DNA from 3 places in the Arthrobacter sp. B0427-1-12 genome. Region 3 is predicted to be linked to each of the others. Evidence: riboswitches for the same ligand, from Rfam matches in the RefSeq annotation. Region 3 holds a riboswitch; each other region holds the start of a gene.
The links. Region 3 has a riboswitch for thiamine pyrophosphate ahead of thiO (glycine oxidase ThiO). Riboswitches for the same ligand answer to the same signal wherever they lie in the genome.
Positions count from the first base shown of each region.

Region 1: another riboswitch for thiamine pyrophosphate. It lies ahead of thiC (phosphomethylpyrimidine synthase ThiC); the one in region 3 lies ahead of thiO (glycine oxidase ThiO).
Region 2: another riboswitch for thiamine pyrophosphate. It lies ahead of AC5RWU_RS01160 (ECF transporter S component); the one in region 3 lies ahead of thiO (glycine oxidase ThiO).

Region 1 covers NZ_JBNHIC010000078.1:6,445-12,085, reverse strand. Annotated here, with positions in the region: partial or broken gene AC5RWU_RS22420 (hypothetical protein) at 1-113, shown strand, start outside; gene thiC (phosphomethylpyrimidine synthase ThiC) at 215-1,945, opposite strand; TPP riboswitch at 1,943-2,052, opposite strand; gene AC5RWU_RS22410 (TrkH family potassium uptake protein) at 2,363-3,772, opposite strand; gene nhaA (Na+/H+ antiporter NhaA) at 4,432-5,641, shown strand, end outside.
Region 2 covers NZ_JBNHIC010000001.1:217,542-223,182, reverse strand. Annotated here, with positions in the region: gene AC5RWU_RS01165 (ABC transporter ATP-binding protein) at 1-1,381, opposite strand, end outside; gene AC5RWU_RS01160 (ECF transporter S component) at 1,394-2,005, opposite strand; TPP riboswitch at 2,057-2,185, opposite strand; gene AC5RWU_RS01155 (DUF4235 domain-containing protein) at 2,384-2,644, shown strand; gene mnhG (monovalent cation/H(+) antiporter subunit G) at 2,661-3,062, opposite strand; gene AC5RWU_RS01145 (MrpF/PhaF family protein) at 3,052-3,324, opposite strand; gene AC5RWU_RS01140 (Na+/H+ antiporter subunit E) at 3,321-3,932, opposite strand; gene AC5RWU_RS01135 (Na+/H+ antiporter subunit D) at 3,929-5,608, opposite strand; gene AC5RWU_RS01130 (Na(+)/H(+) antiporter subunit C) at 5,605-5,641, opposite strand, start outside.
Region 3 covers NZ_JBNHIC010000002.1:153,176-158,816, forward strand. Annotated here, with positions in the region: gene AC5RWU_RS02935 (DEAD/DEAH box helicase) at 1-525, opposite strand, end outside; gene AC5RWU_RS02940 (RNB domain-containing ribonuclease) at 827-2,350, opposite strand; gene AC5RWU_RS02945 (ferritin-like fold-containing protein) at 2,395-3,087, shown strand; gene thiE (thiamine phosphate synthase) at 3,091-3,789, opposite strand; TPP riboswitch at 3,861-3,998, shown strand; gene thiO (glycine oxidase ThiO) at 3,994-5,166, shown strand; gene thiS (sulfur carrier protein ThiS) at 5,163-5,399, shown strand; gene AC5RWU_RS02965 (thiazole synthase) at 5,403-5,641, shown strand, end outside.

The DNA.
Region 1 (5,641 bases), on a different contig from region 3:
ACATCGGCCTGCAGGTACTGAACGCCGGCACCAGCCCGCGCATAGCCCTCCGGCCCAGGGCCCGCGGGCCGGCGCGACACAAGAGAACCCAGACCCGGCCCGGCACGGCCTGAGACGCCGGGGCAGCCCACAGGCGCGTACCGCATCAACAAATCCGCGGCTCCACCCCGAGCCGCAGGCGTCATAGGCGCTGTTATCGGCGCTAAGGGCCGCCTTATGGGCGGTTCAGTGTTGGTTCGGGCAGGTAGACCTTTCCGCCGGAGGCCAGGAATTCGGCGGATTTGGTGTTCATGCCGGCGATGGCTTCCTGCGCGGCTGTGCCGCCGAACTGGTCGCGGATGTCCTGGGAGATGCGCATGGAGCAGAACTTGGGTCCGCACATGGAGCAGAAGTGGGCGGTCTTGGCCGGTTCGGCCGGCAGTGTTTCGTCGTGGAACGCTTCGGCGGTTTCCGGGTCCAGGGACAGGGCGAACTGGTCGCGCCAGCGGAATTCGAAGCGGGCCTTGGACAGCGCGTCGTCCCGGTCGCGGGCGCCGGGGTGGCCCTTGGCCAGGTCCGCGGCGTGGGCTGCGATCTTGTAGGTGATGACTCCGGTCTTCACATCGTCCCTGTTGGGCAGGCCCAGGTGCTCCTTCGGGGTGACGTAGCACAGCATGGCGGTGCCGTAACGGGCGATTTCGGTGGCGCCGATGGCGGAGGTGATGTGGTCATAGCCGGGGGCGACGTCGGTCACGAGCGGGCCGAGGGTGTAGAACGGGGCGCCGTGGCACAGTTGCTGCTGGCGTTCGACGTTCTCCCGGACCAGGTGGAAGGGGATGTGGCCGGGGCCTTCGACCATGACCTGCACGTCATGCTTCCATGCCTGTTCGGTCAGCTCGGCGAGGGTGTCCAGTTCGGCGAACTGGGCGGCGTCGTTCGCGTCGGCGATGGAGCCGGGCCGCAGGCCGTCGCCGAGGGAGAAGGCCACGTCGTAGCGGGCGAAGATCTCGCAGAGTTCGTCGAAGTGGGTGTAGAGGAAGTTTTCCCGGTGGTGGGCCAGGCACCAGCCGGCCATGATGGATCCGCCGCGGGAGACGATGCCGGTGACCCGGTCGGCGGTCAGCGGCACGTAGCGCAGCAGCACACCGGCGTGGATGGTCATGTAGTCCACGCCCTGCTCGCACTGTTCGATCACGGTGTCCCGGAAAATCTCCCAGGTCAGGTCGTTGGCCTGGCCGTTGACCTTTTCCAGCGCCTGGTAGATGGGGACGGTGCCGATGGGCACGGGGGAGTTGCGGATGATCCATTCACGGGTGGTGTGGATGTCGTCTCCGGTGGACAGGTCCATGACGGTGTCCGCACCCCACTTGGTGGCCCACTGCAGCTTGTCGACTTCCTCGGCGATGGAGCTGGTGACCGCGGAGTTGCCGATGTTGGCGTTGATCTTGACCAAAAAGGCCTTCCCGATGATCATCGGTTCGGATTCGGGGTGGTTGATGTTGGCCGGGATGATGGCCCGGCCGGCGGCCAGTTCGGAGCGGACCAGTTCGACGTCGCAGTTCTCCCGCAGGGCCACGAACCGCATTTCCTCGGTGATGATCCCGGCCCGGGCGTAGTGCATCTGGGTGACCGTCCGGCCGGCGGCCGCGCGCAGCGGCCGGGGCCTGGCGCCTTTCCACTCCGCTGAGGCCGCCCCGCGGCGCACGGCCGTTTTGCCGTCATCGAGCAGGTTGCGTTCCCGGCCGGAATATTCCTGCACGTCGCCGCGTCCGGTAATCCAGCCGGCGCGCAGCGGTGCCAGGCCGCGGACCGGGTCGCTGCCCGGGCCGGCGGTGCGGTACACCCGCAGCGGAGGATTCGCCGCGCCATTGGGGGAGTCCTCCAGGGCGATTTCGGTGACCGGGACATTGATCCGGTGTTCGGGATCGCGGACATAGGCCAGGACATGCGAGTTGATTGCATTCATTGAGGTTTTCCTACTTCCTTCGCCGGCATTACCCGGACAGGTTCGACGGTCGCGGACTGCATCAGCCCGATCTCAGCCCCTGCAACAGGGCTCCCGTGTGGATGAGACGACCCTAACACCGGCTACGGTCCCGCCAAAAGCACCAGTCCTGTTACCGAGGCTGGCCAGGGGCAGCAGCACGCTGCCCGGGGCCTACCGGATCTGCCGGCGTTCAGGGCGGTCCGTTCCCGGGCGCGGAGCGTGCAAAACCGGACTGAGCACCAGCCGACAATGCCGGTGTCACGGCTCCTGGGAAACGTTCACCGGTGCCGTCCCGTCATGCACCTGCAGGTCGTTGGAGCCCTATCCGGCCGGGACGACGGGGTGACTCTGGACCGCAAAGCGATGGCCGGCCCGGAAAATGAGGCGGAACCGGGATCAACCGATGATGGGCCTTTCGTCCGGGTAGCGGTAGAGCACGGTGGCTTGTTTGAGGGTCAGTGCGGCGGCGAGACTGATGGGGCCGATGCGTCCGGCGAACATGAGGGCCGAGATCACGTACTTTCCGAGCGGATCGAGTTCGGCGCTGAGACCTACGCTGAGCCCGCAGGTGGCGAAGCCGGAAATGACTTCGAAGAGGACCCGCTCCAGCGGTGCTTCATTGCTTACCAATAGGATGCCCGTGGCCAGCAGCACCAGGGTGGCGCCGAGGAAGGTCACGCTGATGGCGACCCGGAGCGCGCCTTCGGGAATGGTCCGGTGGAACGAGCTGACGTGCCGGGTGCCGCGGGCTTCGGCGATGATGGCCAAAAACAGCACGGCCAGGGTCGTGACCTTGATGCCTCCGGCCGTGGAGGCCGAGCCGCCGCCGGCGAACATCAGGGCATCGGTGACCAGCAGGGTGGCCGGGCTGGACGCGGCGGTGTCGATGATGTTGAAGCCGCCCGAGCGCATCATGACGGAGGAGAACAGGGCGTTGAAGATTTTGTCTCCGGTGCTCATACCCGCGATGGTTTCCGAGTTGAACCATTCAAGGGCACCCCAGAGCAGCGCGCCGAAGGTGAAGAGGATCAGACTGAGGGCCACGGTGAGCTTGGTGTGCAGGTTCCACCGGCGTACATTTCCCCGGGAGGCCAGCAGGACCATGTAGACCGGGAACCCGAGACTGCCGACAAAGACCCCGGCCATGATGGGGATGAGGATCCACCAGTCGCCGGTGAAATCCATCAGTCCGTCCGGATGCGCGACGAACCCGGCGTTATTGAAGGCGGAAATCGCGTAGAACAGCCCGTGCCACACCCCTTCGGCCAGATTTCCGTCCACGATAATGAACCGCGGCACCAGGAACAGGGCGATGACCAGCTCCAGAACCAGGGAGGTCTGCACCACCGTCCGCAGCAGGCCGCCGACCTCCCCCAGACGCCCGGTGCTGATGCCCTCCTGCGCCAGCAGTTTTCCGCGCAGACCGAACTGGCGTCCGACCGCCATGGCCAGCATGGAGGCCAGCGTAATGATGCCCAGACCGCCGACCTGGATGCCGATGAGGATCACCAGCTGCCCGAAGAAGGACCAGTGCACGGCGGTGTTGACCGTGGTCAGCCCGGTCACCGTCACCGCCGACACGGCGGTGAACATCGCATCGTGCAGCGGCGTCGGCCGGCCGTCCGCTGCCGCGGCCGGCAGGGTCAGGACCGAGGCGAACAGCAGAACGACCAGAGCGAAAACGATCAGCGCCAGCCGTGCCGGTGAGCTGCGTGCGATCCTGTCGAGAAAATCGCGTCCGGACGCCAGCAGCCAGAAACGTTCCCGTTGGGCTTTGGGCCGCCACGGGGCCTGGGTGTGGGACATGACGGATCTTCTTCCGTGTTAGGGCTCTCAGGTACCCGCCGCACAAGTGCAGCGACAGCGGGCCGTAGGTGCATCCTATGACGGCCTCCACGGCGCCGCCGAGTCCATCACAGCGCAGAAAACGCTCCCAACACCTGGCGCCTCGAGTCCTGCCGTCCCGAGTGCATCGCGCGTGCCGATAGAGGGAAGCAGGTTCGGCCCGCTGCACTGAGCTGATGAAACCGGTCCCGCCCCGGCCAGCGCCTGCACCGGTGCCCCGCGCTGTTGCGGCACGCTGCCGCCCGACGCTTCAGCGCCGCTGCAAAGGAGATTCAGCATCCGTTCCGCCGCTCAGCCAGTCAGGCAGTCTCCGCTGAGGGACCGGCCTGACAGACGCCTGCCTCTGAGGTACTTGCTGCATCGCGGCCCTGAACACCAGCACCGGGAAGCACCGCCAGCACGGCAAGGAGGCGGACATCATCGGGTTGACCGCCGCTGGCGTCCTGATGCGCGAAAACATGCCGGCGAGCCCTGCGGCGCGGCCGATACTGACCTGAAGACGGCCGGCCGCCGGGGGAACCCTCTGCGGCCGGGAGAACAGCACGGGGTATGGTGGTAAGCGGTGAGCCGGGAAGTCTGGTCGGCACGTTTATTGTCGATCTGCCCCTAAGGAGCCGTCCATGGCCGCACCAACCCCCACCCCCCGTCCTCAGCCCCCTGTCCTGGGCCGGGGCAGCTACGCCGAGGCGCTGCGCATCGGGGAAATCCTGCGCAGGGAAACCGTCGGCGGGGCCCTGCTCGTCGCCGCCGCCCTCATTGCCCTGATCTGGGCCAACTCCCCGGCTTCAGACAGCTATTTCGCGCTACGCGACTTTAAGATCGGCTACGAGCCCTGGCACCTGGACCTGAGCCTGGGCGCCTGGGCGGCCGACGGGCTGCTGGCGGTCTTCTTCTTCCTGGTCGGACTGGAACTCAAACGCGAGTTCGTCGCAGGCGACCTGCGCCAGCCGGCCAAAGCGGTCGTCCCGGTGACCGCGGCCATCGGCGGGGTAGCCGTTCCGGCACTGATCTACGCCGGGCTCAACTGGGCCAACCCCGACACGCTGCGCGGCTGGGCCATTCCCACCGCCACCGACATCGCCTTCGCCGTGGCCGTGCTGGCCGTGATCGGCTCGCACCTGCCCACCGCGCTGCGGATCTTCCTGCTCACCCTGGCCGTGGTCGATGACCTGATCGCCATCGCCATCATCGCCTTCTTCTACACCGGCGACATCCACACCGGCCCGCTGCTGCTGACCCTGATCCCCGTGGCCGTCTACGCCTTCCTAGCCCAAAAATACCGCCGCTTCTTCGGCCGCACACCCGCCACCGCCTGGCTGATCCTGCTGCCGATCGGCATGACCGCCTGGGCGCTGCTGCACGCCTCCGGCATCCACGCCACCGTCGCCGGGGTCGTGCTCGGCTTCACCGTCCCGGTCCTGCGCAGCCGCTCCAGCGGCCCCGAAGCCGGTCCTGGGCTGGCCGAAGTCCTCGAACACCGCATCCGGCCCGTCTCCGCCGGGTTTGCCGTGCCCGTCTTCGCCTTCTTCTCCGCCGGCGTGGCCATCGGCGGTATCGAAGGCCTCGCCGCCGCGCTGGCCGACACGGTGGCCCTGGGCATCATTGCCGGGCTAGTGCTGGGCAAGCCCGTCGGTATCGTGGCCACCACCTGGGTGATGGCCAGATTCACCCGCGCCCGGCTTGATCCTTCCCTGAAATGGATCGACCTGACCGGTATCAGCCTGCTGGCCGGGATCGGGTTCACCGTCTCGCTGCTGGTGGCCGAGCTGAGCTTCGGGCTGGGCAGCCCCGCCAATGACCACGCCAAGGTCGCCATCCTCGCCGCCTCCC
Region 2 (5,641 bases), on a different contig from region 3:
CCGGGCTCGCAGCCAGCACCGTGGCCACGGACAGCCGGCGTTTTTCCCCGCCGGAGAGCGTGAACGGATTGGCGTCGGCCAGCTGGCTCAGCCGCAGCCGCTCGAGCAGCTCGTCGATGCGGGTCTCCACGTATCCGTCCCCGGCCGGCTGCTCCTTCGGCCGCCGAGGCCTGGCCGACTGCCGCGCCCTGGCCAGCTGCCGCGGGCCGAAGGCGAGCTCGTCGCGGACCCGGTGGGTGACGAACTGGTGTTCCGGTTCCTGGAACACCGTGCCGATCCGGCGAATCAGCTCGGCCGAGCTCCATTCGAACGGGTCCGGGCCCACGCCCATATCCCGGCGTAGAACCTCCCCCGCTGCTACGGTCCCTTCGTGGACGGCCAGCAGACCGCCCAGTGTGAGCGCGAAGGTGGATTTGCCGGCCCCGTTCGGACCGGTCACGCTCAGCACCTCGCCCTGCCTGACGTCCACGTCGATGCCGGACGCGGTCAGCCTGGCCGGGTGCCGCCGTCGTACCGGTTCCCGGGACACGCCCAGGTCCCGTGCGGACAGCAAGACCGGCGGGTGCGCCGGGACCGCGGCCCGCGGCCGCACTGCGGGAACGTAGCCCGGCACCCACACGCCGGCGGCGGTCAGCATGCTGCGCGCCCGGGTAAGCACTTCCTGCGGCGCACCGTCCGCCAGCACCCCGCCGCCGGGGGCGAGCACCACAACGCGGTCCACGACGTCGGCCCACACCGCCACCCGGTGCTCCACCACCACCAGCGTGGCACCGGTGGCATCGAGGGTGCGCACAACGGCGTCACGCACTTCCAGCACGCCGGCCGGGTCCAGGTTCGCCGTCGGCTCGTCCAGCAGCAGGGCGCCCGGCCGCATGGCCAGGATCCCGGCCAGCGCCAGGCGCTGCTTCTGCCCGCCGGACAGGGACGACGTCGGGTGGTCCAGCGGCAGGTCCAGGCCCACCGCCTCGAGCGACTCGCCCACGCGGCGCCAGATCTCATCCCGCGGCACGGACAGGTTCTCCGCGCCGAAGGCGACGTCGTCGCCGATCCGGGACAGCACCACCTGGGTTTCCGGGTCCTGCTGCATCAGCCCCACACGGCCACGCTGCCCTGCGGCCGGCGCACCGTCGACCAGCAGCCGGCCGGATTCGGTGCTGTCCTCGTCCTCGCCCAGCACGCCCGCAATGCCGTGCAGGAGGGTGGATTTTCCCGCCCCTGACGGGCCGAGGAGCAGCACGCGTTCGCCGGGTTCGATACTCAGGTCCAGGTCATGGACGGCACGCGTACCGCGGCCGGCATGCTGCCAGCCCCAGCCGGAGGCTGTGATGGCAGCCGGCCGGACGCCGGCCGCTGCGGCCCGCTGCAGTCGGCCCGCTGTCACTGTGTACGCCAATTAGAGGACCGGTTCGGACGCGGCCTTGCGGGAGGCCAGGCCGGAGAGCACACCGGTCCGGCCCAGTGCCCGCACCGCGAGCCAGGACAGCAGCCCGGCGATAACCGCACCGGAGATGGTCGTGAAGACCACGTAGACCAGCTTCCACTGCGCCGCCCATTCCACGTTGTACAGCAGGTTTTCGGTGGTGCCCATGACGACGCCGGCCAGGGCGCCGGCCAGCAGGGCCGCCGGCAGGGTCCAGCGGCGGTAGCGGAAGGCCGCGAACACCAGTTCGGCCGCCATGCCCTGGACCAGGCCCGAGATGACGACGGTCCAGCCGAAGTGGGTGCCAAGGAAGCCCTCGATGATGGCCGCCAGCAGTTCGCAGTACAGGGCGGCGCCCGGCTTGCGGATGATCAGGCCGCCGATGACGCCGGCGATCAGCCAGCCGCCCCCGTACAGTCCCCCGAGGGGCGGGAAGGCGATGGTGACCGCGGAGATCCCGGCGTAACCGGTGGACCAGCCCCAGAAAATGACGCCGACGGCGACGGCCACAACGGAGGCCACGACGATATCGGCCACGCGCCACGTGTAGACGGGCTTCTTGCTGACTGCGTTCGCAGTGCTCATAGGATTATCCTCCTGAGGTTCAGGAGGGGAAGGTGTCCGGCGCACGCCGGCACCTGAGAGAACTCGACTCCCTTCGCCGGTACTAACCGGAGCAGGTTCGAGGGTCTGCGGTGGTCCGCACTCTCAGCGCCCACTTCGATGCCATCAGGCATCCGAGGCGGCGCTCCCCTGTCGTTGGTAATGCGTTCTCCATCCTACACTGCGGCGCCCGGCCACCCACCCGTCAGCCGACCGCTACCAACGTGATGGCCAGGCACAGCTAGCGCCGACGCGCCCTCCCACCACTCGCTGCACCCGGGGCGGGTCCCTCGGGCGCTAGGCTTGGACAGACGGCCGAAGGCGGGAATGCCGCTGGACCAACGACCGAGGGGAGCCACAATGAACGTGATCATCAAGCTATTGGGGACAGGGATCAGCATGGGTGCCGCCTTCCTTGCCAACAAGGCCATTTCGAAGGCGTGGGAAAAGAAGACAGGGCACAAGCCCCCAAAGTCCACGGACGATCTGGAACACACGTGGAAGCAGGCCATGTTGTGGGCCATGCTGACTACCTTCGTCGCCACCGTGATTCAGCTGATTGCCGGCCGGACGGCGCAGCGCGCGATCGCGAAGTACACGCATACGCGCGACGAGGTTTAGGCCGCCGGGCGGCGCGCTACCGTCGTTCTCCGCGTGCCCTGGCGTCCGCTTCCTGCTGGCGCGCCGCCCGCTCCACGACTTCCTCCAGCTCATCGATGCTGAGGGTTTCCTTGCGCAGATGCTTGGTGCGGTAGCCCGCACGGCCCACCATATGCGCCGAGACCGGAACCGTGAGGAGCTGGAAGAGCCAGGCCAGAATGAGCACAGGCACCAGTGCCCAGCTTCGCATCTGGACCGCGATAGCCAGCAGAAGCAGCAGCAGGCCCACCACCTGGGGCTTGGTCGCTGCATGCATTCGGCTGAGCAAGTCGGGGAAGCGCCACAGGCCGATCGCCGCCGCCAGCGACAGGAGGGTGCCGCAGACCAGCAGCACCGCCGTCACGGCGTCGATCACGAACTCGATGGTCTCAGTGTTCATGGGTCCGCCTGTCCCTGACAAAGCGGGCCACCGCGACGGAACCGATGAATCCGACGAAGCTCAGCGCCACCAGCAGATACAGATTGTCCAGATGCCGTCGGACAGCCATGTCCACGGCCAGGGAGGCAACGACGATGGACAGCAGCACATCAACGGCCACCACCCGGTCCAGCAGGGACGGTCCCTTGGCGATCCGGAAAATGGTGCCGACGGCCGCCAGGGAAAGTATGACCGTGACCACGATCAGGACGATGCCCATCATGCGTTGTGCCTCTTCCTTCCGGGCTTTCCGGTTCCGGGTCTCCCGGCGGGGGTCAGTTGCCGGTCCAGGTTCTCCTCGGTTTTCAGCAGTTCCAGTTCCTCCCTGGTGCCCATCACCCGGATGAGCCGGGCTTCCGATGCCCGTATCTCGGCACGGATATCCGCCGCATCCTGGGCGCTGGAGACATTGAGGGCGTGGACATAGAGCGTTGACGTAGACCTGTCGACATCCACCACCAGTGAGCCGGGAATCAGCGACAGGGTATGTCCGACGGCGGTGACGATCAGGTCCGAACGTGTCCTCAGTTGGACTGCCACCACCGCGTTCCTGATTTCCGGGCCGCGGCGTACCGCCAGCCACAACACCTCGATACTGGCCTGGACCAACTGGAACAGGAAGTACCCGGCAAAGCGGACCGCGTGGAAGATATTGAACCGACCGCTCAGGTCCACCGGCGGCAGGTAGAACAGATTCACCACGCCCAGGGCGATCAGCGCGCCGAAGATCAGGTTGCCCGCGCTGAAGTCGCGCCACAGAGCCCCCCAGACCACCACCAGCCAGACGATCAGCGGCAGTTCCTTCTTCAGCGTCGTCCGGCGCCGGCTCATGGTCCTACCTCCGGCTGTGCCAGGGCCGGCACCGCCGTGCCCTCCGCCGCACCCACACCCAGGACCGCCTCGATGTAAGGCGTCTGCGCCAGCATCTCCTCGGCGGCCATTTCGCTGAGCCGGAAGAGCGGGCCGGCAAAGACCGTCAGCGCGACGCCGAACACAACCAGTCCGATGGTGGGACCCACCATAGTCCGCGGCAGCACATGCACCGCGGACCGGCCAGCGTACCTGCCCGTGGAACGCCCCATGACTCCCTGTGACGTCCTGATCGCGGAGCCGTCCTCCTTCGCGGCAAGCAGGATCGGGTCCGGCTGCTCCGCGTCCTCCGGCCGGCGCCAGAAGGCGCGGTTCCACACCCGGGCAATGGCCAGCAGGGTCAGCAGGCTCGTGAGGACGGAACCGGCCACCAGGGTGTAGGACAGCGGAGTGGCTAACTCCACGCCGGCCTGCAGCAGCCCCACCTTGCCCAGGAACCCCGAGAACGGCGGAATTCCGCCCAGGTTCATCCCGGGAATGAAGAACAGGATGGCAAGCAGCGGCGAAATCTTGGCCAGGCCCGCCAGCCGGTCCATATTCGATGTGCCGCCGCGCCGCTCGATCAGGCCTGTGACCAGGAACAGGCTGGTCTGGATCACGATATGGTGCGCCACGTAGTACACGGTGGCGGCAAGGCCCACTTGGGAGGACATCGCCAGCCCGAACACCATATAGCCGATGTGGCTGACCAGGGTGAAGGAGAGCATACGTTTGATGTCCGCCTGTGCAATGGCGCCGAGGATGCCGACCACCATGGTCAGCAGCGCCACCGTCATCAGGATGTTGTTGATACGGTCTCCGGGAAACAGCAGGGTCTCCGTTCGCACCAGCGCGTAGACGCCCACCTTGGTCAGCAGGCCGGCGAACACCGCGGTAACCGGCGCGGGCGCGGTCGGGTAGGAGTCCGGCAGCCAGAAGGACAGCGGGAAGATCGCAGCCTTGATGCCGAACGCCACCACCAGCATGAGGTGCAGGACCATATTGGTGGCCGGATCCAGCTCCGCGAGCTTCACCGCAAGATCGGCCATGTTCACGGTGCCCGTAGCTGCATAGATCATGGCGATCGTGATCAGGAACAGCAGCGAGGAAACAACACTGACGACGACGTAGGTCACCCCGGCGCGGATGCGCGGTGTGGTGCCGCCGAGGGTCATCAGTACGTAGCTGGCGGTCAGCAGGATCTCGAAGCCGACGTAGAGGTTGAACAGGTCCCCGGTCAGGAAGGCATTGGAGACGCCGGCGATCAGGATGAGGAACGTCGGGTGGAAGATGGAGATGGGCCCTTCCTCATCCCCGTCCGCCAGGCCCTGGCCGACGGCGTAGATCAGGACCGCAAGGCTGACCGTGGAGGACACCACGAGCATCAACGTGGAGAACTGGTCCACCACCATCGTGATGCCAAAGGGTGGAATCCAGTTGCCGATGAAGACGGCTTGGGTGCCGCTGTTCCAAGCATTGACCAGCAGCAGGCACTCGAGCAGCAGCGTAAGGGACACCGCGCCGATGCTGACCCACCGCTGCGCGACCGGGTGCCGAATGAGCAGGAAGGCGAGAGCCGCGCCGAGGAACGGAAAGACGACGGCAAGCGGAGCGAGGCTGGACACGTTGAGGCTGGCGATGTCGAAACCGGTCGTCATTGTGCCCTCCTCGAATCATGGATCCTGCGTTCG
Region 3 (5,641 bases):
CACTTCCACGCCCTTGGCCAGGGCCTCGATCTGGGGCTCATAAGCGCGGCCGCCGTAGATCGTGGCGATCCGCGCATTGCGCTTGCGGGAGGCGGTGCCGAGGTCGTTGGCGACCTGCACGGCAAGTTCACGGGTGGGGACGATGACCAGAGCCTGCGGGGCTCCGGGAGCGGGCAGCCTGTCGAAGCCCTCGTCCTGCGGGCCGATGACCCGCTGCAGCGCGGGAATACCGAAGCCGAGGGTCTTGCCGGTGCCGGTCTTGGCCTGGCCGATGATGTCGTGTCCGGACAGCGCCACGGGCAACGTCATGGCCTGGATGGGGAAGGGGTGGGTGATGCCGGCATCGGCCAGCGATTCGACAATGTCCTGGCGGACGTTGAAATCGGTGAAGGTCTGCTCGGGCAGTTCGTGCGGGGCTTCGTCGCTGACCAGCGACTCTTCCACTGTTATTTCGTCATCGCTGTTGTCGGCGTGGAGATGGTGGTCCAGGACCTGGTCATCCACCGTGGGATTCTCTGTATTCAACTAAAATTACCGTTCGGTTAGGCGCCGTCCCGCCCCAGGCTCAACGGGTGGCCCCGTCAGCCGGGTCCGCTCGGAGCGGGGCGGAAGCATGGCGCATCCAGTGGAAGCCGATCGCGGGCTTACAACTGCAAGCAGGCACTGGATGGGAAACAGTGCCGGCTCCTGAAGAATTCAAGATCGCGTAGGTTTGCGGGTCATAACAACTGATACTGACGACCGGGCATCCATTACTACGGTTTCCATTCTACCGGCAATAGCCCCCTGCCCTGTTTGCCGCCCGTCATATGTGTTATTCCGTCCGTCAGACCAGTTCGAAGCGGATCCGGCGTTTGACGATGTCCGCGGTCAGCAACCGGACCCGGACGTGGGTGCCGGATTCCATGACGCCGTCGCACTTGGCTGTGACCGCCGGTTCCGTGAGCTGGATGACGCCGGAGGGTTTGTACCCGTTCCGGCCGTTGTTCCCGTTCCCGTTCCCGTTCCCGTTCGCGTTAGCGCCGGCGTCGGTTCCGTTACCGTTGCCGTTTCCGTTGCGGCCGGGGCGGGAGCCGGACAGGACTACGGCGTCGAATTCCTGGCCCACATGGTTGCTCAGCAGCGCCGCTTCGACGGCGTCGAGGGCCCCGCGGTCCAGCCGGGACGCGAGCTGGTCCGAGGCCGCCATCAGGCCGGGCAGGAGCGGAAGCGCGGCGCGGACCGCCGCCGGCACTTCCCGGCCGGCGCACAGGGCCTCGCAGATCACGAGCACGAAGCGGTCCACCAGGCGCCGCAGCGGCGCCGTCGTATGGGCATACGGTGCGGCGATCGCGGCCTGGATCGAGTCCTCGGGCAGCTCGCCGTCGAACGGTGTGTAGTCCGCCCCGCGGAACAGCGAGCCCGCCGCATGCATCAGCGCCAGATGCCTGGGGTTCGTTGCGTCCAGGGTGCGCAGGTAGTCGCCGTAGGGCAGCCCGTCCCCCCAAGGGTGCCCCAGCGCCTCCGTCTGGCGGCGGAAACGCATTTCGGCCTGCTCGTCGGCCTTCGGCATGGTGCGCAGGATTCCGACCTTGCCTTCAAGCATGAGCTGGGCAGCGGCCATGCCGGTCATGAGGGAGATCTGCGCGTTCCAGTCCTCCACCGGCAGCTGCGGACGCGCCACGATGAAGTAGTGTTCGCCGTCGTGCACGATTTCCTGTTCCGGCATGTTCAGGTTCGCGCCGCCCCGTTTGCGTTCCAGTTCGATCCGCTTCAGGCCGATTTCCTCCAGCAGCATGAGGGATTCGGGCGCGCCGCCGGAGTCGATGTCCTGCTGGACTTCCTGGTAGTTTAGCTTGGCCACGCTGCGGACCCGGGCGCGCCGCACGTGGGTGGAGAGGACCTCTGCAGCCGGGTCCAGCTCGAATTCCCAGACGAAGGCAGCGCGAATTTCGTCGGCCAGCAGGCTGCCGGCATCCTCACTGATGATTTCCGGATGCAGCGGGATCCGTCCATCCGGGGCGTAGACCGTCTGGCCGCGGCGGCGTGTCGCCGCGTCGAGGGCGCCGCCGGCAGGGACGAAGGATGGCACATCCGCGATCGCGTACCAGGCCCGGTAGCCGGTGCCCTTGCGTTCAAGGTAGAGCGCTTGGTCCAGGTCCGTGGAGGTGGGAGGGTCGATGGTGACGAAATGCAGCCCGGTCAAGTCGGATTCGGGCAGCTGGTGCCGCGCGACGGACTGCTCCGCCTCCCGCAGGACCTCCGGCGGGAACTCAGCCTGCAGTCCCAGCTCGGTCCGCAGGTCGCGCAGCGACTGTGCCAGCACGTGCTGCGGCCTGCCGACCCGGACATCGAGATGTGAGTACGGCACAAACCTTAGCGTACCGTCGTTTCACCGCAGGTACGCTTGGAAGCATGACAACAGTGCCCTCAGCAGCGGCGTGCCGGCTCGCGGACGCCGGCTACCGACGGTTCCTCGCCGATCTCTTCGGCGTCATGGCGTACGGCGAGCTGTCCGCCTTCGAGCGGCTCTCCTTCGATGCGCGGTTCTCACCCACGCTCCATGACCGGGCCACGCTGGGCCGGATGGCGGTGACCGAATTCCGGCATTATGAGCTGGTCAGCGAGCGGCTGGCCGGGATGGGTGCGGACGTCGAAACAGCGATGGCACCGTTCCAGCCGGCCATCGATGCCTACCATCAGCGGACGCGGCCGGGGGACTGGTATGAGTCCCTGATGAAGGCCTACGTCAACGACGCAATCTCCGCCGATTTCTACCGCACCGTCGCCGACCGGCTGGACCCGGACACCAGGGAACTGATTGACCGGATCCATGACCAGGAACAGGGCGACGTCCTGCTCGGCCGGCTGCGCACTGCCCTGGCGGAGGATCCTGCGCTCGGCTCCAGGCTCGCGCTCTGGGGCCGGCGGCTGGTGGGCGAGGCCCTGATCCAGACCCAGCGGATCGGCGTCGAACGCTCATTCCTGGGAGAGTTGATGCAGGCCGGCAAGGGAGCGCAGCAGGACTCGGACGCCGTGGCGCCGCTGCTGTCCCGGCTCACCGCCAATCATTCACGCCGGATGCACGCGCTGGGCCTGACTGCCTGAAGTTCAGCGAACTGCCAGCAGTCCGGGGAGCAGGGCGCGGAGGGTGCGTGCGGCTTCCGCGGGATCCTCCGCTTCCGTAATGGCGCGGACGACGACGATGCGGTGCGCCCCGGCGTCGACCACCTGCTCCACATTCGAATGGTCGATGCCACCGATGGCGAACCATGGGCGCACCGAGCCGGTTTCGGCCTGCCGGCGTGCCGTGGAGGCCACCAGTTCCAGTCCGACGGCGGCCCGGCCGGGTTTGGTGGGCGTGGCCCAGAGCGGGCCGGTGCAGAAGTAGTCCAGCTCCGCCGCATCCATGGCAGCCGCCGCCTGCGCAGGCGTATGGGTGGACAGCCCGATGGCTACATCGGGTCCCAGCAGCCGCCGTGCCGCGGCAACGGGCAGATCCTCCTGGCCGACGTGGAAGACGCTTGCCCCGGACAGTGCTGCGATGTCCGCGCGGTCGTTGACCGCGAACGGCTTGCCATGGCGGCCGGCCACGGTCCTCAGCACGTCGAGGAGCTCCAGCTCCCGGGCCGGGTCGATCTGCTTGTCCCGCAGCTGGATAATGTCCACGCCCCCGGCGTAGGCCGCGTCCACGAACTGTTCAAAATCGTCCTGGGCGGGCCTGGAGTCGGTGCACAGATAGAGCTGGGCGGAAGCAAGCGACGCCGAAGCAAGCGACGCCGAATCAAGAGCGGCGGGATCCAAAGACATGGTTCCTAGGTTACGGGATGCCCCGTCCAGCCGGCTGCCTTGGCGTGCGCCGCCCGACTGGCCGTAGACTTGGGGGACACTGCGGGAGCCCGCGGTGCGGGATGCGCCTGGAGCGCACCGCGTACCTGCCAGGGCTGAGAGGGCGTTCGACGCCGACCGTTTCACCTGATCCGGGTCATGCCGGCGTAGGGAAGGATCATTTCAATGTCTGCACATGTCGCCGTCGTCGGCGGCGGAGTCATCGGTCTGGCCATTGCCTGGGAGACCATCCGCCGCGGCCACCGCGTGACGCTCATCGATCAGGCCCCCGCGCAGGGGGCCACGCACGCCGCCGCGGGGATGCTGGCGGCCGTGAGCGAGCTGCACTACCAGGAAGAAAACCTGCTCACGCTCACCCGTGCCTCTGCCGGCCTGTATCCGGAATTCACCGCGGCGCTGGAGAAGCAGACGGGGGAGCGGACCGGCTACCTGGCCACCGAAACCCTGGTCGTGGGCCTTGACGCCGCGGACCGCCGGGCGCTCGCCGACCTGAAGGAAGCCCAGCTGGTCCAGGGCCTGCAGGTTGAAGAACTGACTGTCCGCCAGGCCCGCCGGCAGGAGCCCATGCTGGGGCCGCAGCTTTCGGGCGTCTTCCGCATTCCGGACGACCACCAGGTGGATCCGCGCCGCCTGGCGGCCGCCCTGCTGGCCGCTTTGCAGCATTATCCTCAGGCCGACCTCGTGCCTGCCAGCGCCGCGGGGTTGCTCAGGAACGAGTCCGGCACGGTCACAGGCGTCCGGCTGGCCGGCGGTGCCACCATCGAAACGGACGAGGTAGTGCTGGCGAACGGACTGGGAGCGGCCGGCCTGGACGGGCTGCCGGACGGACTGAAACTGCCGCTGCGGCCGGTCTACGGCGACATCCTGCGCCTGGCGGTGCCGGAGCACCTGCGTCCGCTGGTCACCGCGACCGTGCGGGGGCTGGTACGCGGCTTGCCCGCGTACCTGGTCCCGCGCGAGGACGGCACCGTGGTCATCGGAGCCACCCAGCGCGAGGACGGGTCCGCCGCGGTTTCCGCGGGCGGGGTCTACGAGCTGCTGCGCGATGCCCAGCAGCTGGTGCCGGCCGTAGCGGAGCTGGAACTGCTCGAGGCGACGTGCCGCGCCCGCCCGGGAACGCCGGACAACGCACCGCTGCTGGGACGGGCTGATGTCCCCGGGCTGATCATCGCCACCGGGTTCTTCCGCCACGGCGTCCTTCTGGCACCCATTGCCGCACGCATCTGCGCAGACCTGGTCGACGGCAAACCGGCAGACCCGGCACACCGTCAATTCCGGCCCGACCGCTTTTCCCATCCCTCGAACCCTGTCACGGCAACGTCTGGAGCGACATCATGACAATCACCCTCAACGGCAAAGCACACGCGGTGGACAGCGGCACCATGCTGCTCGACCTGGTGGCCAGCGTGACCGGACGGCCGCTGGACCCCGGCGGACAGCCCGAGGACGGAGCGCGGCTCGGCGTCGCCGTGGCGCTGAACTCGGAGGTCGTGCCGCGCGGCAGCTGGGCGGCAACGGCAATCAAGGCCGGTGACGACGTCGAACTCGTCACCGCGGTACAGGGAGGCTAAGGAATGAGCATCAACGGCGGAACCACAGCGGAAACCCAGCAGGAAGCCGGCACCGACGCCCTGGTGATCGACGGCGTCGCACTGGACTCGCGCCTGATCATGGGCACCGGCGGCGCGCCCAGCCTCGACGGGCTGGGTGCGGCACTGGTGGCATCCGGGACCGAACTGACCACGGTGGCCATGCGGCGGTACAGCCCCGAAGTGGGCGGCTCCTTGTTCGACCTGCTGCTGGAACACAATAT